2 regions of the Humitalea sp. 24SJ18S-53 genome follow, and region 2 is predicted to be linked to the other one. Evidence: riboswitches for the same ligand, from Rfam matches in the RefSeq annotation. Region 2 holds a riboswitch; the other holds the start of a gene.
The links. A riboswitch is a leader RNA that binds a small molecule or an ion and turns the genes downstream of it on or off. The one in region 2 is predicted to bind cobalamin.

Region 1: linked by a shared signal. The riboswitch ahead of ACQW02_RS27970 (TonB-dependent receptor plug domain-containing protein) and the one ahead of metE (5-methyltetrahydropteroyltriglutamate--homocysteine S-methyltransferase) in region 2 are both predicted to bind cobalamin.

What each region holds. Positions count from the first base shown of each region.
Region 1 is NZ_CP192599.1:5,837,100-5,848,436, reverse strand. Features, by position in the region: gene ACQW02_RS28015 (hypothetical protein) at 1-1,404, shown strand, start outside; gene ACQW02_RS28010 (class I SAM-dependent methyltransferase) at 1,573-2,430, shown strand; gene ACQW02_RS28005 (hypothetical protein) at 2,405-3,967, opposite strand; gene ACQW02_RS28000 (cysteine hydrolase family protein) at 3,964-4,635, opposite strand; gene ACQW02_RS27995 (MBL fold metallo-hydrolase) at 4,838-5,698, opposite strand; gene ACQW02_RS27990 (DsbA family protein) at 5,740-6,345, opposite strand; gene ACQW02_RS27985 (LysR family transcriptional regulator) at 6,436-7,329, shown strand; gene ACQW02_RS27980 (nuclear transport factor 2 family protein) at 7,321-7,698, opposite strand; gene ACQW02_RS27975 (hypothetical protein) at 7,695-8,024, opposite strand; gene ACQW02_RS27970 (TonB-dependent receptor plug domain-containing protein) at 8,062-10,011, opposite strand; cobalamin riboswitch at 10,163-10,380, opposite strand; gene ACQW02_RS27965 (exopolysaccharide biosynthesis protein) at 10,425-11,090, opposite strand; gene ACQW02_RS27960 (HWE histidine kinase domain-containing protein) at 11,316-11,337, opposite strand, start outside.
Region 2 is NZ_CP192599.1:4,895,364-4,906,700, reverse strand. Features, by position in the region: gene asnB (asparagine synthase (glutamine-hydrolyzing)) at 1-74, shown strand, start outside; gene ACQW02_RS23585 (hypothetical protein) at 71-610, opposite strand; gene metE (5-methyltetrahydropteroyltriglutamate--homocysteine S-methyltransferase) at 754-3,072, opposite strand; cobalamin riboswitch at 3,150-3,373, opposite strand; gene ACQW02_RS23575 (carbohydrate porin) at 3,398-4,765, opposite strand; gene ACQW02_RS23570 (substrate-binding domain-containing protein) at 4,848-5,729, opposite strand; gene ACQW02_RS23565 (ABC transporter permease) at 5,829-6,533, shown strand; gene ACQW02_RS23560 (ATP-binding cassette domain-containing protein) at 6,533-7,252, shown strand; gene ACQW02_RS23555 (histidine phosphatase family protein) at 7,283-7,909, shown strand; gene ACQW02_RS23550 (sugar phosphate isomerase/epimerase family protein) at 7,909-8,724, shown strand; gene ACQW02_RS23545 (mandelate racemase) at 8,717-10,141, shown strand; gene ACQW02_RS23540 (ABC transporter substrate-binding protein) at 10,372-11,298, shown strand; gene ACQW02_RS23535 (Bug family tripartite tricarboxylate transporter substrate binding protein) at 11,295-11,337, shown strand, end outside.

The DNA.
Region 1 (11,337 bases), 940 kb from region 2:
ACCGTCTATGGCCAGGTGCTGCGCGAATGGACGCGGGAGAGCGCGCCCTTCGACTGGGCACGGACCCAGGCGAACCTCGGCAATACGCTCTGGACGCTGGGGATGCGCGAGGCGGGGACCGCGCGGCTGGAGGCCGCGGTCGCGGCCCTGCGGCTGTCGCTGGAGGAATGGACGCGGGGGCGGGTGCCGCTCTACTGGGCCACGTCGCAGGTGAATTTGGGCAATGCCTTGCAGGCGCTGGGGGACCGGGAGGTCGGGACGGCGCGGCTGGAGGAGGCGGTCACGGCCTATCGCCTGGCGCTGGAGGAATTGACCCCGGCGCGCGCCGCCTTCGAATGGGCCAAGGCGCAGAACAACCTGGGCAATCTGCTGACGGCGCTGGGGTCGCGGGAAACCGGGACGGCGCGGCTGGAAGAGGCGGTCGCGGCCTTTCGCCTGGCGCTGACGGAATGGACGCGCGATCGCGTGCCGCTCGACTGGGCGACGACGCAGATGAGCCTTGGCAACGCGCTCTCGGCGCTGGGGATGCGCCAGGCGGGCACGGCGCGGCTGGAGGAGGCGGTCGCGGTGCAACGGCTGGCGCTGGAGGAGGCGACGCGGGCGCGGGTCCCGTTCGAATGGGCCAAGCAGCAGAACAACCTCGGTTCCGCGCTCTGGACACTGGGCATGCGGGAGGCGGGCACGGCGCGGCTGGAGGAGGCGCTGGTGGCGCATCGGCTGGCGCAGGAGGAATGGACGCGCGAGCGGGTGCCTCTCTATTGGGCCGTCGCGCAGTTGAACATCGGCAATGTGTTGAGCGCCCTTGGGCAGCGCGAGGAAAGCCCCGCGCGGCTGGAGGCGGCGGTGGTGGCCTATCGCCTGGGGCTGGAGGAGGCGACCCGCGCGCGTGCCCCCGTCGAATGGGCGAAGCTGCAGAACAGCCTTGGCGTCGCGCTCAGGACACTTGGGATCTGGGAGGGCGGGACGGCAAGGCTGGAGGAGGCCGTGGCCGCGCTGCGCCTGGCCCTGGAGGAATGGACGCGGGAGCGGGCGCCGGCGAATTGGATGATGGCGCAGGGCAACCTGTGCCATGCCCTGGCCGTCCTGGGCGCGCGTGAGGACGGGACCACGACGCTGGAGGAGGCGGTGGCGGCCGGCCGCGCGCTGCTGGCGGCATTGTCGCGGGGCGGGGCGTCGCTGGAATGGGCGCAGAGCATGGGCAACCTGGGCCACGTCCTGGCCGAACTGGGCTTGCGTGAAGCGGGGACGGCGCGGCTGGAGGAGGCGGTGGCGGGTTGGGATGCGTGCCTGGACTGGGCGGCGGGGGATGCGCCGCAGGGGTGGATCGAGGGGTTGCGGCGGAGCCGGGCGGAGGTATTGGCGGAGGTGGCACGGCGGGCGGCTGATCCAAGTGCTGCTGGATGAGTTCCCGCCCCGTCATCGACGGCACCGCATGGGGGTTGGGCCGTGATTGGCCCGGGCGCCGGGCCTTGATCGTTGCGCTTGCCCCGCGCCGCCGCTAATCCTGCCTGGCACCCCGGCGCCCAGCGCAGCCCCGTGCTGCCACGCGGCCCTTGGACGGGAGGCTGCGGCATGACCAGCATCGACCATGGCATCGACCACGGTTTCACCGGCTCGATCCCCGATACCTACACGCGCTGCATGGGGCCGATCTTCTTCGCGCCCTTCGCCGACATCCTGGCGGGGCGCCTGGCCGGCATGACGGGCGGCGATGTGTTGGAATCCGCCTGCGGCACCGGCATCGCGACCCGCGCGCTGCGGGCCGCGCTGCCTGGGGCCGTGGCGATCACGGCGACCGACCTCAACGTGTCGATGCTGGACCATGCCCGGACCCTGCCGGGCGGCGATGGCATCACCTGGCGCCAGGCGGATGCCCAGGCCCTGCCCTTTCCCGATGCGGCCTTCGACGCCGTGGTCTGTTCCTTCGGCGTCATGTTCTTTCCCGACAAGGTCGCGGCCTTTCGTGAGGCCAGGCGGGTGCTGCGCCGGGGCGGGCAATTCCTGTTCACCGTCTGGGACCGGCTGGAGGCGAGCGAGTTGATGTTCCTGGCCCATACCGCCGTCGGGTCGCTGTTCCCGCGGGATCCGCCAGGGTTCTTTCGCCGCACGCCCTGTGGCTACCACGACATCGGGACGATCCGCGCCGACCTGGCCGCGGCGGGCTTCGTCGGCGCCGGGGTGGAGACGCTGGAACGCCCCTGCCGCGCCGCCACGGCCCGCGATGCCGCGATCGGGATGGTGCGCGGCACGCCCCTGTGCGGGGAGGTCGCGCTGCGCGATCCGGCCGGGCTGGACCGGGCGGTGGAAGCGGTGGCCGTGGAGATCGCCAGCCGCTTCGGCCCCGGGCCGGTCGAGGCCCGGATGCGGGCGCATGTCGTGACGGTGCGGCGCCAGGGGATGGAGGCTACTCCGCCGCCGCCGCCGGCTTGACCCCCGGGCGCCAGGCCAGCACCGCATCCTGCTTTTCGCAGAGCACCAGGAAGCCCGCGACCATCGCATAGGCCAGCGCCACCCCGGGGGCGACGGCAAGCCCCACAGCCGGGCCGTGCATCAGGCCGAAAAACGCCATCGCCGCGCCGGCGCCGGCGAAGGCGGCGGCGTTGATGAACTGGCGTTCGATGATGAAGACGGCGATGGCGCCGAGCACCAGGCCGGAGAGGATCGCCCCCTCACCCATCACCGCCAGGCCGGGATAGAGCACGCCCATGCCGGCCAGCTTGTCCATGCCGACGGCGGCGGCATTGGTGCCGGCGGCCCCCAGCGCGCCGTCGATCAGGGTCTTGGCCCAGGCCGCGAGATGCGGGGTCAGGGCCAGGACGACGGCGGGGCCATGGGTTTTTGGGGTTTCCTGGAAGGCCTGCGCCCCGATCAGCATGCCGATGTAGAGCAGGATCGGCGCGATCGCGACGACGGGCACCAGCGCCAGCAGCACCGCCGCGATCCCGGCCCAGGTGAAGACCAGCACCGCGAGGCCGGTCGCGGCGGAATAGCCGATGCGGCCGCCCATCGCCTTCCAGCCCGGATGGCCGATGTAGACGGCGTTGATATAGGGGTTGCCCATCAGGCAGCCGATCAGGCTGACCACGCCATCGGCGGTCAGCACCTGGGTCGTGGGGAAGTGGTCGCCGGCGGCCTCGGCGCTTTCGACATTGTCCAGTGCTTCGACCAGATCGTAGATGCCGAAGGGGATCGCGGTGACGAGGATGATCCCCAAAAACTGGAAGCCGTTGAAGACGTGATCCACCGCCGGCAGGGGCACGGAGAAGCCGATCTGGGCGAAGGACGCGCCCAGCCGGTCCAGCCCCACCCCACCGACGCCCAGGCCGATGGCGGCACCACCCCAGGCGATGACCATGCCAAAGGCGATGGCGATCAGCCCGGCGGGGATGTTGCGCGGGTAACGGAAGCCGCCGAACCAGGCGACCATGATGACGGCGAAGCAGGTCAGGCCCACGACCGGGGTCATGAAGATCTCCAGCGCCGGGCGCATGGAGATGAAGGTGATCGACACGCCGGCCAGCGTGCCGAGCAGTGCCGCGCGCGGCGTGACGCGGCGGATCCAGGGTGCGGCGACGGCGCCGAACATCAACACGAAGGATTGGACGAAAACCCAGGTCAGCCCGGCTTCCCAGCCCTTGATCGGATCGCCCGTCATCTGCGCGATGGGCAGCATGATGACCAGCGACACGACGAACATGTGCGGCACGGAAATGCCCGATGGCAGGGCGCAGACATCGTCGCGCCCGGTCTGCTTCATCAGCCGCCAGCCGAGCCAGGCGTAGTAGCCGGTCGAGAGGAACATCATCAGCCCGGCGGCCGGCAGGATGCGGCCGAAGACGATGGAATCGGGCAGGCCCACGGCAAAACGCAGCAAGCCGGTCAGCACCAGCAGGTTGACCAGGATATTGGTGCCAAAGCCAAACAGGGCGTTCCAGTCGCCGGGGGTCCAGAGTTTGGTGCGGGTCATGGCGCGGACTCCAGGGCGGTGATGGTGGCGGCCGAGGTGGCGACCCAGCCGAAGATCCCGCCCTGGGCATGGATCATGGCGAGCGCCGCGTCGTGGAAGGCGGGGAAGTAGGAGGCGCAGGCATCGCTGATGGCGGCGCAGCGGTAGCCGCGGTCATTCGCCTCGCGCAGGGTGGTGCTGACGCAGACTTCCGTGGTGACGCCGGCGATCAGCAGGGCGGCGATGCCGCGATTGCGCAGGATCAGGTCGAGGTCGGTTTCGCAGAAGGCGCCCTTGCCGGGCTTGTCCAGCACGACCTCGCCGGGGATGGGGGCCAGGGTCGGGATGATCTCGTGGCCGGCTTCGCCGCGGATGAGGATGCGCCCCATCGGGCCGGGATCGCCGATGCGCAGGCCGGGCGGCGCGCGCAGGCGCTTGGCGGGCGGGCAGTCGGACAGGTCGGGGCGGTGGCCTTCGCGGGTGTGGATGACCAGCAGCCCGGCCGCGCGCGCGGCGTCGAGCAGGGCGCGGCAGGGGCCGATCGCGCGGGACAGCAGGCTGACGTCATTGCCGAGGGCGGCGCCGAAGCCGCCGGGTTCGAGGAAATCGCGCTGCATGTCGATGATGACGAGCGCCGTGGCGGCCGGGTGGAAGGAGAATGCGCTTGGCAGGGCGGCGGCGTGACGCACCAGTGATCTCCCGCGGGGAACCATCGCAGCAGATCAGGTTTTTGCCGGGCGCAACGGGCGAATTCTTGGGCGAAAGTGGTGCCGGGCGGGGGCCGCCGCTTGCGAATTATGCAAAGCGGCGGCGGTTGCCCAGGATCATGTCAGCCGGGCGGCATCGCCTGCCACGGAGTGTGGCTGTCCACAGGCCGTTCCATGCGCGGGATCAGCCCCAGGGCATCTCGCCCTTGGCGACCTTGGCGCCGATGTCCAGCGCCACGCCCATGCCGGCATTCGGGAAGCGCGCCTGCATCGCGGCGATCAACGCGGCGCTGTTGGCGGCCTTGGGCAGTTCCTCGTCAAAGGCCACGAGGTAGGCGCGGGTATAGGCGATGGCCGTGGCATCGGTCGCCGCACCCGGCATCATGTGGCCGGGCACCACGACGCGCGGTTGGCGGGCGGCCATGGCATCCAGGTTGGCGACCCAGGCCGCGCGCAGGGCCGGCGAATTGGTATCGGCGGTCCAGACATGCACGCCCGAGAAGACCAGCACGCCGCCAAAGATGGCGCCGAGCGACGGTGTCCACAGGTACCGGCGGTCGGTCATGCCGGCGGCATCAACGATGTCGATCGACTGGCCATCGACGGTCAGCGCGCGCAAATCCGACGCCGCGGGCACCACCACATCGGCCAGGGTGCGCGGGCCGTTGTCGCCAAGCTGCGGGCCCCAGGTGTCCAGCTTCTTCTGCACATTGGCGTTGATCGCCGCGACCGTCGCGGGGGCGGCGATGATGCGGGCCTGGGGGAAGGCGGCGCGGACCGGGCCAAGCCCGAAGTAGTAATCGGGGTCGCTCTGGCTGACGAAGATGGTGGTCAGGGTCTTGCCGGTGGCGGTAATCGCCTCGGCCAGGGCGCGGCCGTCGGACAGGGTGAAGCCGCCGTCGATCAGCACCGCTTCACGCGCGCCGGAGACCAGCACGGGGGCGCGGAAGAAGCCGGTGGGGCCGGCGGGGAAATGCCGCCAGGCGAGTGGCGCGGCGGTCTGGCCGGTGGCGGCGGTGGCAGCGCTGGCGGCGACGGCGGTCATGGCGAGTCTCCGGGTGAACATGGTCTTGGCTCCTGGTTGGTTCACGTCGCCTGCAACTGCGCGACGAGGGTTTGGGGTGGGCCGAACAGCAGGCTGCCGGGCACGAGGCGTGGCACCCCACCGGTGGTGACGACGAGGCTGGGCACGCCCTGGGCACCAACCGACCGCATCAGCGCCTGGGCACGGGCGGTGCGGGCGGCGGTGGCGGCGCGCAGCGCGGCATCCGGCACGGCATCCAGGCCGAGGGCGGCCAGGACGCCGAGGTCGGTGACGTCCCGGCCCTCGACATAGCGGGCGTGCTGGATGGCTTGCAGCGCCGGGCGCACCTGCTCCGGCTTCGTCAGGGCCATGGCGACCAGGGCCAGCGTGGCGGGGCCGGAGTCGAAGGCCCGGGTGCGGTCGGCCAGCACCTGGTCGCGGTACGCCGTCGAGAAGGGCTGGCCGGTCAGCTTTTCGATGCGCTGGTCATTGGTCCAGGCATAGGCGGCGAAGCCATCATCCATCGGCCGGGCGCCGGCGCCGGAAAACAGCCCGGTCGGGACCAGGTCGAGGTCGATGCCCGGCGTTTCCGCCAGGGCGCGCAAGGCCGGGGCGGCGCCGTAGCACCAGCCGCAGAGCGGATCGAAAAGATAGGTGGCCTGGGTCACTCGGGGTCTCCGTCGGGGGAGACCATGCGCGCGCCGGGATTTGCGAAAAAGACAAACGATAGAGACAGACTGTATGCTATTGACTGACAAATGCGCGCGACAGCGAACCTCAATCGACTGGCCTATTTCGCCGCGGTGGTGGAGACCGGGTCCTTCACCGCCGCCGCCCGGCGCCTGGGCGTCACCAAGGCCGTGGTCAGCCAACAGGTCGCGCGGCTGGAGGAGGCGACCGGCACGAGCCTGCTGATCCGCACCACCCGCCGCGTGCACCCGACCGAGGCGGGGCGCGTTTTCCACGCCCGCTGCGCCGTGATCCTGGGCGAGTCCGAGGCGGCCTTCGAGGAGATGGCCCAGGCCCAGGCGGAACCCAGCGGCACGCTGCGGGTGACGGCGACGATGGACTACGGCACGGCGGCGGTGGTGCCGGCGCTGGTCGCCTTCGGCCGCCGCTACCCGGATTGCGCCACCGAACTGACCCTGAGCGACCGGACGCTGGACCTGGCGGGGGGTGAGATCGATATGGCGATCCGGGTCGGCTGGCTGGCCGATAGCAGCCACCAGGCGCGACGAATCGCGACATTCCGCCAGTTGCTGGTGGCCGCCCCCGGCTTTGCCGCGGCAGAGCCGGCGGCGCTGGAGGCGCTGCCCTTCGTCGCCAATACCGCCCTGCGTGCGCCGTTGCAGTTGGGCTTCACCCGCGATGGCCAGGCGGCGCCACCTGTGCGGCCGCAGTCAACCATGGCGATCGATGCGACGCTTGCGGTGCATGCAGCGGTGCTGGCCGGGGCCGGGTTGTCGGTGCTGCCGGAATTCGTCGTGGCGGGCGATCTGGCCGCCGGGCGGCTGGTCCATGTGCTGCCGGATTGGCGCCTGCCGGATGTCGGCGTTCACGCGGTCTTCCCGGCGGCGCGCTTCCGCCCGGCCAAGGTCAGCGCCTTCGTCGAGACGCTGATCGCGGCCGAGCGGGGACGACGATCAGGCTGATGCCGGCGTCAGATGCGTCAGGATGCATTTCCAGCCGGCGTCGGTCCGGCGATAGACATCCGTGACCCATTCATCGGTCGTGAAATCCTGGCCGTGGTAGCGGCCGGTGTTCTGGGCGCGGGCGGTGACCACCGCCATGTCGCCCTGCACCGCGGCATGGCTGGCGGTCGAGGTCATGACGGAATGGGTCAGCGCGCCGCTGGCGATCAGGGCCAGCATCTCCGCGCCCTTGATCGGGCCGCGTTCGGGCGTGACCACGACCCAATCCTCGGCGACGCAGGCGGCGATTTGCGCGGGGTCGTTGGAGACCATGGCTTGGTTGAAGCGGTCTTCCAGGTCCATCAGGAATGCGGGGATGTCGGGGGTCATGGCTTGGCTCCCTTGCGGCGCGGTTGCGCGTGGTTCCAGGCCATCGACACCGCGCTGACCAGGTCTTCGGTTGTCAGGTCGGCGAGCGTGGCCGTGGTCCAGCCCTGCCGGCCCCAGGCGTTCGGCACCGGGGAAAACGCGTCGGGCAGCATCGCGCATTTCAGCGCCTGTTCGTCCGGGGTGAAGCAGAAATTCGCGGTCAGGCCATCGGCCGCCAGGGTCACGTAGATGCGCGCCACCTTGAAGGCGGCGCGGTCGACATGCGGCGCTTCGCTGGTGCCGTCCAGCGCCAGGGCGGCGCGCCGCAAATCCTCTGCCGATGCCATGGCCCATCGTGGCCATGGCATCAGGTTCAGTTCAAGATTAGAACGTGAAGCGCGTCCCGATCATCGCGCCGCGCCCGCCGACGACAAAGCCATTGGCCGGTTCGTAGCGCGTGTTGCCCAGGTTCTGCGCCGTGGCGAAGACCGTCACTTGCGGACGCCAGGCGTAGCTGGCCGTCAGGTTCAACAGCGCCCCCGCGTCATTATCCGCCGCCACCGAGACGAACTGCCCGGTGTTGCTGTAGGAGAAGCCTTCGCGGTAGCGGCCGATGATCGTCAGTTCCGGCGAGATCACCCATTTGGGCGCGGGCTGCCAGCGGGCGATCAGGCTCCATTGGTTTTCCGGCCGGCGGGCCAGGCGTTCATCGGTCGCGGCATTGCGCGCATCGGTGATGGTCCAGGCGCCGACCAGTTCCCACTTTTCGGAGATCCGCGCCGTGGCGGTCAGTTCGGCGCCCTTGATGCGTGCCGCGCCGACATTCACCAGCGAGGTGAAGGAGGTGTTGAAATCGATCAGGTCGCGGATGCGGCTGTCGTAGTACAGCGCGCCCAGGGTCAGGCCATCGGCGCGGCCAAAGATGTTGAAGTCGGTCTCGACCCCGGCTTCCCAGGATTCCGAATATTCCGGCCGCAGGTTGGGGTTGCCGCGGAAGGAGGTGCCGATCGTGCCGTAGCGCTGGTAGAGGGAGGGGGCGAGGAAGCCCGACCCGGCCGAGGCCTTGATGCGCGACGACAATTCCGGCACCGCCAGCACGCCGCCAAGCCGCCAGGTGGTGGCCTCGTCAAAATCGCTGGTGCGGTCCTGGCGCAGGCCGGCGGCGACATCCAGCCGTTCGGCCACGCGGAACTGCCAGGCGGAATAGGCCGCGTTGTTGGTGGCGGAGGCATCGGTCAGGGTGCGGAAGCTGGCGCTGCCGCTGGACTGGTCGATGCTGTCGTTCTGCTGGGTGATGCCCAGCACCAGGGATGACGCGGTGATCGCCCCCAGGTCGGGCAGGCGGATGATGTTGTTCCAGTCGATCACCTGGCGCGTGCCGCTGAACAGGTCGTCGGTGGAGGAGCGGCTGAAGTTGTCGACCATGTTGGTGTAGCGGCGGCGGTCCTCGACCTGCGCCAGGCGCAGCCCGCTGGTCCAGACGCCGTCGAACATCACCGCCTGGCCGCGCAACTGGCCGTAGAAGTTGCGGTCGTTGCCGTCGTAGTTGGGGTCGTCGTTCGGCACGCTGTCGAGTTTCAGATGGTTTTCGCGCCAGCGCAGCAGCCCCTCCAGCCGCACGCCCTGGGTCGGCGTGACGCCGAGGCGCGCGGTGGCGGCAGCACCCTGGAAGCCATCGCGTTCGCTGGTGCGGTTCTGGCTGAGGCGGGGGGCGACGGCATTGCTGCCGCGGGTGGTCAGGCCCTGCAACGCGGTCATGTAGTCCCAGGCGCCGACGGTGCCTGTCGCGCCGATCACGCCGCGCGCGGTGTCCTGCGTGCCGCCGGCGGCTTCGCCAAAGGCCTGGAACTGGCGGTCGGCGGGGGCCTGGCGGGTGACCATGTTGATCGCGCCGCCGATGGCCGAGGAGCCGTAGAGGGCGGAGGCCGGGCCACGGATCACCTCGATCCGTTCCAGATCGCCCAGCAGGGTATTGCCGAAGTTGAAGGCGCCGCTAGCCGTGGAGGGGTCGTTGATCGGGATGCCGTCGAGCAGCACCGCGACCTGGTTGGAATTGGCGCCACGCATGAAGCCGCTGGCCTGTTGGCCGATGCCGCCGGTCTGCACGATGGTGAAGCCGGGGACGGAGCGCAGGGCCTCGACCAGGGTCTGGTAGCCGCGTTCCTCGATCTGCTGGCGGGTGATGACCGTGGTGGCGGCGGGGACGCGGTCGGCGGGGGTGGGGACGCGGGTGCCGGTGACGATGGTGTCGGGCAGGTCGGGGGTCGGGGCTTGGGCGAAGGCAGGTATTGCGGTGGACAGGGCAGTGGCGGTCAGGAGAAGCAGGCGGCGCATCGGAAAATCCCCGTGCTGGCAGTCAACGACAAGTCCCGCCGTCACCTTACGGCGAAAGCGGGACGGCTGGCGTCGTGATCACACGGAAACGACAAGGCCGGGGGCCGGGTCGTCATGGTCCGTTGCGCCGGTGCACCCCGCCCGGCACGCGCGATACGTCTCTGCGTCGGCCGGTCTCCTGGCTCGCGGCGCGGTGGGGTGTGACCCACTTGCCGGCCCCGCCTTCTCACGGTCGCAAGCGACCGCAATGGCGTTGGGGGCTGGCATCGCCGCATACAGTTGCGGGGGCAGCCGCGGTGCCGGGGGGCAAGCCCCCCGTTCGCGTTCCCGTTTCAACCCTTTCGGGTCACCGTCGCATGGGGGCAGGCTTTAGGGCATGACCGCGCCCGGCGGAAGCGGTCACTCTTTGTTAATCAGATGACCCAGCCGAGAGCCTGGATCGCCAGCCAGCAGATGAAGCCGAGCACGGCGGTGGCGAAGGCGCAGCCCGCGATGCTGAGCGCGACACCCAGCCCGATGGTGCGGTTGTCGGCCTCGACCACGCCCAGGGCCATGACGATGTTGCCGAAGGCCGGCGGGCCATTGGTGCCCGGCCCGGGCAGGATCAGCATGATCGCGACATAGACGGTGATCCAGCCGACCAGCTTGTCGCCGGCGGCGGAGGTGAACCAGCCCGGCCGGGGCTTCACGTAGCGTTCGATCTTGCTGATCCATTTGGAGGAGGCGGTGGCCAGGCGCAGCAGGTCGGTCCGCTTGACCGATTGTCGCGCGATGAAGCCGGGCAACTTGGGGTTGCGCCGCCCCATGCCCATCTGCACGCCCAGGATCAGCATGGGCGTGCCGAAGACGCTGGCCATGCCTGGCAGCAGCGACGGCAGGCAGAGCAGCAGGATCAACAGGCCGAAAGCCCGGTCGCCGAAGAATTCGGCCATTTCGCCTAGGGTGATGCGTTCGCCCGGAAAGGTCGCCGCGACCTCGGCCACGATCCGGCTGATCGGCGCCGATTCATGGGCGGCGTGCAGGTCCGTGGTCACGCTAAGCGGTGCTGGCACGCCGGATGTGTCGAGGGTACCGTCCATGCAACTGCGTTTCCCTGGTGATGCGACGATGCCCGTTTTTTGAGGCGACGACCGCGGTATTGAAGCCCCTTCGGATCGCGGCGGCTTTTTGGGCAGCCCCCGTCGCATCCGATTGCACAGCATACCCGGCCCAGCGCGCAGCGCGAGTCTTCTATGCGATACGATCGGCACTGATTTGGATCGAAAGGATGAAGATTCTCGAAAAACGCAACGCGCGGCCTCGGTTCAACCCGTGCAATGCTTCAGC
Region 2 (11,337 bases):
TCTGGGCGCTTTGGCACCAGCGGCACATCGTCGGGCGCCAGCCGGATGGTGATGTGTTCGAGATGCTGGGTTAGCCAAGGCCCCACCAGCCCCGCCACCACGCCACGACGGCCAGCCGCGCGCGTCGCACCTGCGCGCGGGCAAAAACCCAGGCGGGGATGGCGTCCAAGGTGCGGTGCCCAAGGTCGATCAAACGCACAACGGCGGCATCGGCCCTGGCGAACCAGGCCACCTGGCGCATCTTTGGTCGCGCGATCGCAAAAACGCGGGTGGAGAAGGCGGCGCCGATCACCTTGGCGCCGATGATGACCACCGTGGCCCAGATGAAGTGATGGTGCTCCAGCAACCAGAACTCGGTGAATTTCAGCAGCGGGATCATCGGCACGAAGGGCAGCACGAAGACGATGATGACCGCGGTGGGGCTGAGCCGGTCGATCAGCCGTTCCAACGCGGCGAAAATGCCCAGGCGGGACAGGCGTTGCCCGAGCACTTCAAGCCAGCGCCACAGCGTCGATTCCAGTAGCACCGCCACCAGCGCCGCAGCCACGAAGAGCGGTTCGATCAGGCGCCGGATATGCGACATGGTCAGGCCGGCACGGACGCGCGGCATCCCGGCACCTGCGTCGCTCGGCCGCGCGTAGAATCTCCATCGAAGCATGGTGCGGCGTTGGCGGGCATGATCGCGAATTTGCCCGATCGCCCGCCGCGACGCCAGACGGCGCCCCGCCCGCAGGGGCAGGGCGCCCCGGCTGCCTACGCCGCCAGTTCCGCCCGCACCTGGCGCGCCGCCGCGACCAGGTTGCCCATGGCCAGTTTCACCTCCGGCCAGCCGCGCGTCTTCAGCCCGCAATCGGGGTTCACCCAAAGCCGGCTGGCATCGATGCGCGCGGTCGCCCGGCGCAACAGGGCCGCCATTTCCTCGGCGGTCGGGACGCGCGGGCTGTGGATGTCCCACACGCCCGGCCCGACCTCGTTCGGATAGGCAAAGCCCTCGAACGCGCCCAGCAGGTCCATGTCGCTGCGCGCGGTTTCGATCGAGATCACATCGGCATCCATCGCCGCGATATCGGCGATGATGTCGTTGAACTCGCTGTAGCACATGTGGGTGTGGATCTGCGTCTCGTCCCGCACCACCGCCGCCGACAGGCGGAAGCAGGCGACCGCCCATCGCAGGTAGTTCTGTCGATCCGCCTGGCGCAGCGGCAGCCCCTCGCGGAAGGCAGGTTCGTCGATCTGCACGATCGGGATGCCGGCGGCTTCCAGGTCGGCGACCTCATCGCGTATCGCCAGCGCGATCTGCCGGCAGACGGTTTCGCGTGGAATATCGGTCCGGACAAACGACCATTGCAGCATGGTCACCGGCCCGGTCAGCATCCCCTTCATCGGCCGTGTCGTCAGCGATTGGGCGAAGGCGGCCCAACGCACCGTCATCGGCGCCGGACGCGACACATCGGCCCAGATGATCGGCGGTGCGACGCAACGGCTGCCATAGGATTGCACCCAGCCGTGCTTGGTGAAGGCGTAGCCCGACAATTGCTCGCCAAAATACTTCACCATGTCGTTGCGTTCGAATTCGCCATGGACGGGCACGTCCACGCCGATCTCGTCCTGCCAGGCCACCGCCTCGGCGGTCAGGCGTTCCATTTCGGCGTCATGGCCTTCCTGGGTGATGGTCTGGCGCGCCAGCCCCGCGCGCAGGGCACGGATTTCCGCGGTCTGCGGGAAGGATCCGATGGTGGTGATCGGCAGCACCGGCAGCGACAACCGGCGTGCCTGTGCGGCGGCGCGGGTGGCGTAGGGCGTGGTCCGTTGCTCCATGGCGGGGGTGACCGCCGCGAGCCGCTTTGCGGTGGCTTCGTCATGCAGCCGCACATCGGCGCGGGCGGCGGCGACGATGGAATCGCTCTCCTTCAGCGCGGCCGAAATCGCCGCCTCGCCCTCGTCCAGCCCGCGCGCCAATACCGCGATCTCGGCCAGCTTTTCATTGGCGAAGGCCAGGCGGCACGCCAGCGCCAGGTCCAGGCCGGTTTCCAGTTTCAGGCTGTGCGGCACGTGCAGCAGCGAACAGGATGACGCGACCATCAGCCGCTTGGCCCTGCCGCCCGCCGCGGCGGTGGTCAGCAGCCCGAGCGCCCGGCGCAGATCGGTGCGCCAGATGTTGCGGCCATCGACGACGCCGAGCGACAGCCAGAGGTTCGCCGGCACCGCGTCCAGCACCGCCTGCAACTGCCCCGGCGCGCGCACTAGGTCGATGTGCAGCCCGGCGACGGGCAGGGAGGCCGCCAGCGGCAGATTGTCGCGCAGCCCCTCGAAGTAGGTTGTCAGCAGCAGGTTCAGCCCGGGGGCGGCCCCGGCCAGGGCGGCAAAGGCCTGGCGGTAGGCCGCGTCGGCGCCGGCCGGCAGGTCGGTCACGAGGCAAGGCTCGTCGATCTGCACCCAGGCGGCGCCGGCTTCGGCGATGCCGCGCAGCACCTCGGCATAGACCGGCAGCAGGGCGGGCAGCAGGTCGAGCGGACGGGTCCCGTCATCCCCCTTGGACAGCAACAGGAAGGATACGGGGCCCAGCAGCACCGGCCGCGTCCGCGTGCCATGCGCCAGCCCTTCGCGCACCGCATCGGCCCAGCGGTTGTGCAGCAGGCGGAACCGCGTCGCACCCGACAGGCGCGGCACCAGATAGTGGTAGTTCGTGTCGAACCACTTGGTCATTTCCAGCGCCAGGGCGGTGCTGGGGATGCCGGCGGCCTGTTCCGCCGCCGATCCGCGGGCGCCACGGGCCAGCGCGAACATGGTGGCGATCGAGGCCGGGCCATCGCCCGACCAGCCATAGCCATCGGGAATGGCGCCAAGCGCGCAGGCCGTTTCCAGCACATGGTCATAGAGCGCGAAATCACCCGATGGCACGTGCTGGATGCCGGCACCTTGCTGCACGGCGCGGGCGCCGGCGCGCAGGGCGGCGGCGCTGGCCAGCAAATCGGCCTCGGTGGTGGTTCCAGCCCAGAAGGATTCCAGGGCGGTCTTCAATTCCCGGCGTGGCCCGACGCGCGGGTAGCCGAGGGTGGCGGCGATGGTCATCGCAGTCTGCTCCAACGCCCGGTGCGCCCAGCCCGGCCGATACGGATGGCGCCGCCGCCCGTGCCGGATCGGCGCGGGTGGGGTCGGCGGCGCTGGCAGGTCTCCTGGCTTGCGGGTCACCACCACCGGCCCGGCCTTCCCGCGCGGTTGCCCGCGCAGTGGCCCGCCCCGGATGGGGCGGAAGGGCCGGCGATTCACCGCCGACAGTTGCTGGGGCAGCCGCCGACTCACGGGGGCAGGCCCCCGCTTACGGCGTTCCCTTTTCACCCGTTCGCACGGGACCAACGCAGCATAAAGATATGTTTATCTCATCGCGCCGTCAATCTCAGAACACCAGGCTCAGCCGCACCCCGATCAGCGCCGCATCGCCCAGGGGCTGCACCGTGCTGACCCGTTCATCCGGTTCGCGCGCGGCGGGGTTCATCAGCCATTGCACCACCGGCTGCACCGAGAAGCGGTCGGGCACGACCGACAGATTGTAGTTCAGCTCGATGATCGTCTCATGCGTGCGCAGGAAGCGGTCCTGGCCAAAGCTCTGCATGTCGCGGTCCAGCCCGCGCGCGACCGACCCGACCCGGGCCTGCGACACGCCCAGCGAGAGCACATCCGCCGCGCGCCCAAACGGCCCGGTCCAGGCCAGCCCGGCATCGACCTGCAAGGCGATCAGGTTGGTGTCCGGTGGGGCGGCATAGACCCGGCCGAACAGGTTCACGTTGGCATCCTCGCCACGCCAGGCGACCGCTTCGACGATGCCATAGCCGCCATAGTTGTTGCCGTAGCGCTTGGGCGTGCCATTCGAATCCGGATCGGCCAGCGACAGGCCGATGCTGTCGTAGCGCTGCGAATCGAAGCCGGCGTTGTGATACCAGGCGCCGAGCTTCGCGACCCAGGGGCGCGGCCCGTCGGAGCCTTCCGGCGCCGCGGCGCCGGTCACGCCCTCGATGATGCCAAAGGCACCGCCGGAGGTGCTGAAATTCGTGCCGTAGCGGTTATGCGCCTGCGGGTTGGTCGTGGGCGCGTATTGCCCCGCCGGGTTGCCGGCCGTCAGCGCGGCCCGCACGCCCGTGCCGCCATCCGGATCGCCCAGCGCCAGGCGCACGCCGGGGGCCGGCAGCGGATAGGCGGCGCCGCCGGCGGGCAGGGCGCTGGCCAAGGCCACCGGCCAGCCAAAGGTGCCGCTGATCAGATTGCCCGCGGCCGCCGCCACCGAAAATTCGGTATCCAGCGCCAATTGCCCGAAGCGGATGGAGCCCAGGCCCTCCACCCGCCGTTGCAGCCACAGCTCATTGAGCCGGGCGGTGGTCAGCGCCTCGATATTGCTGACGGCGGCCTGGCTGCCGACCAGGGTCGCGGTCGGCTGGCGGCCGTAGATGCCATAGGCGCTGACCTCCGCCGACCAGCCATCCCAGCCGAGCAAGGCGCCAAGATCGGCGTTCAGCCCGATCCACACCTGCCCATCGGCCGCCGCGCCACGCCGCACCCCGCCGGTGACATTGCCGAAGGCATCGACCGTCAATTCCGCCCAGCCGCACAACCCATGGCCCAGGCTGCGCCCCTGTTCGCAACTGGCCTCGGCCGCACGCGCCGCTTCGGGCGCCTGCTGGGCGAGGGCAGGGAGCGTGGCGAGGACGAAGGCCGCGGCGGCGGCCAGGCCCGTGGGGCCCCGCGCTGGGGTCGCGAAATTCTTGGGCATGGCAGTGGCCTCCAGGTTCGGGGCGGAGTATGCACGGATCATCGCGACCGTATAGTATATCATTAGTAATTTGCAGCGAATGCTAAAGATTGAACGCAACGCTGCCGTTTGCGCTGACGTCGTAGCCCCCCATGGCCCCGGCCCGCGCGGCAAAAAGCGCCCCGCGCGCAAACCCCAGCAACGCCTGCAAGGGCGGCTCGAAATAGTGCCGGCGGTCCATCACAAGGTCGAAGCGTTCGCGGATCAGCGGCACGAAGCCCAGGCCGCGCGCCGCGGCCTCGGCCCGGATGCCGAACCCCGCATCGGCGCGGCCTTCGGCCACGGCGGCGGCGACCTCGTCCTCGGCCAGGGCCGATGTGGCCAGGAAGGCGATCTGTTCCAGCCGGACCCCCGCCTCGGCCAGCAGGTGCTGCAACAGGATATGGCTGCCGGCCCGGGGCTGCCGCCCGACCACGCGCAGCCCCGGCCCGGTCAGGTCGGTGACGGTGGCGAGGCCCCGGGGATTGCCGGCGGGCACCAGCAACCCCTGGTCCCGCCAGGCCCAGACGATGCCGGTGACGCCGCGCCCCGCCAGCACATCCCGCACCGCCGGTTCGTTGAAGGCCCCGCTATCGGGGTCGAGCAGATGGGTCGCGGCGGCGACGGCACCGCCCTCGGCCAGGGCCAGCAACCCATCCAGGCTGCCGCCGGAACGCAGCGCCAGGCCGCATCCGGACTGCCGCACCGCCCAATCCAGCAAGGGGTCGTGGCTGCCGGCCAGGATGGGTGGCGGGACCAGGCGATGGGCGGCATCGGGCGGGTCGGCCTGTGCGGTCAGCCAGCGTTCCAGCAGCGCCCGTGGGAACAGCCACTTGCCGCCGATCTGCGCCGCCGGCACGCGCCGGCCCCGGGCCAGGTCGTAGAGCGAACGCTCCGACAGGCGGAGGAAGGTCGCGGCTTCCCGCAGGGTCAGGATATCCGGCATCAATCGGCAAATTCCGGCAGGAAATGCTGGGACGTCAAGCCGATCGCCGGTTGACCGCCCCCGGTGCCGCACGCAGGTTCGCCTCTTCGGGAGAGCATCGTGAACGATCTGGGCAGCGCCCTTGGCACCGCGGTCACGCTGGTCGCGACCGTCGATCCGGCGGTGGCGCGCATCGTCGGCCTGTCGCTGCGGGTCAGCCTGATGGCCGTCGCCATCGCCGCGCTCATCGGGCTGCCGCTGGGCGCCCTGTTGGCGGTCACGCGGTTTCCCGGAAGGGGCGCGGTGATCGTCGGGCTGAACGCGCTGATGGGCCTGCCCCCCGTGGTCTGTGGCTTGTTGATCTACCTGCTGCTGTCACGGTCCGGACCGCTGGGCGCGCTGGGCCTGCTGTTCACCCCGACCGCGATGATCGCGGCGCAGGCGGTGCTGATCGCGCCGATCCTGGCGGCCCTGACCCGCCAGGTGTTGGAGGGCTTGTGGGAGGAATATGCTGAACAACTGCTTTCCTTCGGCGCGGGTCCGCTGCGCGCCGTGCCGACCCTGCTGTGGGACGGCCGCCTTGCGTTGCTGACCGTGCTGCTGGCTGGCTTTGGCCGCGCCTGTGCGGAGGTCGGGGCCGTGATGATCGTCGGCGGCAATATCGACGGTTTTACCCGCGTGATGACCACCGCCATCGCGCTGGAAACCAGCAAGGGCGACCTGCCCCTGGCACTGGCGCTGGGCATCGTGCTGATGGCGATCGTGCTGGCGGTGAATGGCGCCGCCCAATTCCTGCGCGACAGCGCCGATCGCTGGGCCCGGTGATGCGCGCCCCCGCCACCATCCTGCCGGTTACCACCGAGGCGCTGGGGTTCGCCCGCAACGGCATCGACATCCTGCGCGACGTGGCGCTGACCATCCACGCCGGCCCGCCCACCTTGATCATCGGGCCGAATGGCGCGGGAAAGAGCGTGCTGCTGCGCCTGCTGCACGGCTTGCTGACACCCAGCGCCGGGCGCGTGGTCTGGTCCGGCGGCGCCGATCCGCGCCAGCACCAGGCCATGGTCTTCCAGCGCCCCGTGCTGCTGCGCCGCTCCGTCCTGGCCAATGCCGAATACCCCCTGGCCCTGGCCGGCGTGGCGCGCGCCGCGCGGACCGCACGCGCGGGGGCCGCCCTGGCCCTGGTCGGGCTGGCGCCGATGGCCGGCCGCCCGGCGCGGCGCCTGTCGGGAGGCGAGCAACAACGCCTGGCCCTGGCCCGTGCCGCCGCGCTGAACCCCGACATCCTGTTCCTGGACGAACCCTGCGCCAGCCTGGACCCCGCCGCGACCCGCGCGGTGGAGGAGATCGTCACCACCCTGTCCGCCCGCGGCACAAAAATCGTGATGACCACGCATGACCTGGCGCAGGCCCGGCGGCTGGCCGGCGACGTGGTCGTGCTGCATCGCGGCCATGTGCTTGAACACACCCCGGCCAGCGCGTTCTTCGCAGGCCCCAGCAACCCCCAGGCGGCGGCCTTTCTGCGCGGGGAATTGGTCTGGTAGGGTCGCCTTCGTTACCGGGGGAGCAACATCATGGGCCAGGCACAGGCGATGCGACGGCGCGCCTTGATCGCGGCCCCCGCGTTCTTCGTGGCCCCCAAGTTCTTCGTGGACCAGGCCGCGGCGACGACGCTGGTCGGCGCGTTGCAGGCCGGGGGCGTGGTCGTGGTGATGCGCCACGGCATCACCGACCGCAGCCAGGCCGATACCGGCGACCTGCGGAACCGTGCCGCGCAGCGCAACCTGTCCGACGCCGGGCGCGCCCAAGCCCAGCGGGTCGGCGCCGCCGTGGCCGCGCTGCGCATCCCGATCGGGCAGGTGCTGGCCAGCCCGGTGTTTCGCGCCCGCGATACCGCCGAGATCGCCTTTGGCGCGCGGGCCGTGGTCGAACCCATGCTGAATGCCGATGACTATACGCCGGACCCGATGCGCCTCGACCAACAGATCGCCTGGCTGCGGGCGCGCAGCGGCCGGCCATCCGGGCCCGCGGTCACCGATATCCTGGTGGGGCATATCGTGCCGCTCGGCATGGTGTTGGGGCGTGGGCTGACGCAGGCCGAATATCCCGAAGGTGCCATGGCGATTTTTGCGCCCGGCCCGGACACGGGGCGGCTGCTTGGTATCTTGCCCGCCGATGCGCTTTTCGTGGCGGCGGGCTGATGCGGTTTTCGCTGTGCAATGAGGTCATCCGCGACCTCAGTTTTCCGGCGCAATGCGTGCTGGCGCGGAAACTTGGCTACGACGGGCTGGAACTCGCGCCCTTCACCCTGGATGCGGAGGCCCCGCATCTGCTGCCCGCCGCCGCCCGCGCCGAATTGCGCCGCATCGCCGATGCCGAGGGCGTGGCGTTGACCGGGCTGCATTGGCTGCTGGTCGCGCCGGCCGGCTTGTCGATCAGCCATGGCGATGCGCGGACACTGGATGTGATGGCGCGGCTGGTCGGCCTCGCGGCCGACCTGGGCATGGGATACCTGGTGCATGGATCGCCCTTCCAGCGCGTGGTGACATCAGCGGCGGAGGCTGCGCATGCCGAGGCCGCGATGGCGTATGCGGCGCGCTGCGCGGCAGACGCCGGCGTGACCTATGTGCTGGAACCCCTGGCGCCGCCCGACAACACCTGGTGCCGCACGGTCGCGGAAGCCGTGGCCATCATCGATCGCATCCAAAACCCGGCGCTGCGCACGATGATCGACACCAGCGCCGCCGGAAACGCGGAGGCCGAGGCGGTGCCCGACCTCATCCGGCGCTGGCTGCCGAGCGGGCATATCGCGCATATCCACCTGAACGACCGCAACCGCCGTGGCCCCGGCCAGGGCGGCGACCGTTTCGCGCCGATCCTGGGGGCGCTGCATGCGGCCGGCTATGGTGGGATCTGCGGCGTGGAACCCTTCGACTACATCCCCGACGGGCCGGGCTGCGCCGCCCGCGCGATCGGCTACCTGCGCGGCATCGAGGAAGCCCTGACCCATGCATGACGCCCCGCGTTTCCGCCTGGTCGAAACCGAATGCCGCGAATGGCCTTTTGCGCTGCGCATGCCCTTCCGTTTTGGTGTCATCACCGTGACCGACGGGCGCCAGGCCGTGCTGCGCGCGCGCATCGAAACGGCGGATGGGCGCGGGGCCTGGGGCGTCGCGGCGGAAACCCTGGCGGCCAAATGGTTCGACAAATCGCCGGCGCTGAGTGATGCGCAGAACATGGACCAGTTGCGCCGCAGCCTGGAGATCGCCTGCGCGGCATCGGTCGCGGCGGGGTTCGACACGGCCTTCGGCCATTTCGCCAATGGCTATGCGCCGCAGGTGGCGGGTTGTGGGGCGGAGGCGTTGAATCCGCTCGTCGCCTCCTACGGTCGCGCCTTGCTCGACCGCGCGATGCTGGACGCGCTGCTGAAATTGCACGGCCTGTCCTTCTGGGACGGCATGCGCGCCAATATCGGCGGCATGGTGGCACATGATTGCGCGCCTGATCTCCAAAAATTCGATTTTGGCGCCATGCTGTCGGGGCTGGTGCCGCTGACCCGGGTGCAGGCGCGGCATACCGTGGGGCTGGTCGATCCGATCACCGCCGCCGACCAGCAAAGCCGCGTCGGCGACGGCTTGCCGGAAACGCTGGAGGAGGTCGCCACGACCTACGGCCACCGCTGGTGGAAGCTGAAAGTCGGCGGCGACATCGCGGCGGATGTGGATCGCCTGTCGCGCATCGCGGCCGTGCTCGACCAGCGCCCCGGCTATCGCGCCAGCCTGGATGGCAATGAGCAATATGAAGACGCTGACGGCGTCATCGCCCTATGGCGCGCGATGGAGGCCGAGCCGCGGTTGGATGGTCTGCGCCGTGCCATCGTCTTCATCGAGCAACCGGTCAAACGCGCCCGAGCGCTGGAAACGGGCATGGCGGCGCTGGCGGCGCATCGCCCGGTCATCATCGACGAAAGCGACGGGCCGCTGGATGCCTTCGTCACCGCGCGCGGCCTTGGCTACACCGGGGTCTCGTCAAAGGCTTGCAAGGGCGTCTGGCGCAGCCTGGTCAATCTGGCGCGTTGCCGCGCCTGGGGCCCGGACTTCTTCATGAGTGCCGAGGACCTGACCACCCTGGCCGGCGTCTGCGTGCAGCAGGATCTGGCGCTGATCGCCTTGCTCGGCCTGCCGCATGTGGAGCGCAACGGGCACCATTTTGTGGATGGTTTTTCCGGCCGCCCGAAGGCCGAGGCGGTGCGCTTCATGGAGGCGCATCCTGGGCTTTACGCCGATACCGCGCGCGGCCCGCGCCTGGCGATTACGGCGGGGGCGCTGGATCTGGCCAGCCTGGATTGCGCGGGGCTTGGCGCGACGGAGGAGCCGGATTTTGTCGCGATGGACGCGATGCCCCGCGCCGCCTGGCCGCCCGCCGCGACGTGACAGGTGGGTCAAAAGGTCAATAGACTGATTCTAAGGTTGATGGCCCGGTCGGGCTGACCTATCGTCAGGGTCAACGTCCGACAAGAAAGCCCCGCAGAACGGGGGCGATGAGGAAGCAACAATGACGACACCAATCCGATCTATGCCGGTGTGTCCGTTCCTATCGTCCATCGCGGCCTGATCAGGCGTCGCCCGCTCCTTCTCTTCTCCCTTCGCGCCAAGGTTCCCGCATGTCCAATCCTCCGGCCGTCGCTCGCATCGGCCTGCTTCACTACGTCGGTAACGGCGATGCCTTTGTCGACACCAACGACATGGTCAACTTCAAGGCGGGCATGGAAAGGATCGGCTACCATGAAGGGAAGAACGTCGAATACCTCCAGCGCTTCGGCAACCGCAGCTTCCCGCTGACCGAGCAATATGCGCGTGAGATCGTGGACTGGAAGCCGGATGTTATCGTGTCCTTCATGACCAATGGCAACCTGGCCCTGGCACCGCTGGTCGCGGGCACGCGCATCCCGGTCGTCGCCTGGGCGACGGACCTGATGGCCGCAGGGCTGATCGAAAGCTACCAGCGGCCCGGCCGGAATTTCACGGGGTTCTCCTACATTCCCTACAACAACTGGACCAAGGTCCGCCTGGTGAAGATGGTGCTGCCGCACATCCGTAAGGTTGGGCATCTCTACAACCACACCTACTCGCCCGCCGAAGCCGCGATGATCCAGTTCCGCGAAGCCGCCGAGGCGATGGGGATGGAGTTCAGGATCTACGAGACGATGACCCTCGATGCCTTCGAGGGTTCCATCGACGCCATGAAGCGCGACGGCTGCGAGGCGGCGATCGTCGGCCCGCATGAATTGTTCAACACCAATGGCGCGCGGCTGGGCGAGTTGTTCCTGAAGGCGAAGCTGCCGGCCGTGGGCAACCAGCTTTCCATCGCGCGCAATGGCGGACTTGCCTCCTTCAACCCCGGAAAGAAGCAAGCCTGGCCGATGATGGCCTTCGTGGTGGACGATATCCTGAAGGGTGCCGACCCCGCCGAAATCCCGATCGACCGCAATTGCCGCGGCCCCTTCACTCTCAACCTCAAGGCCGCGCGGGAGATGGGCCTGACGATCCCCGCCCATGTGCTGGAAGAAGCCGACGTGGTGCTCACATGATGATCTCTCGACGCCTGCTTGGGACAGCCCTGGCCAGCG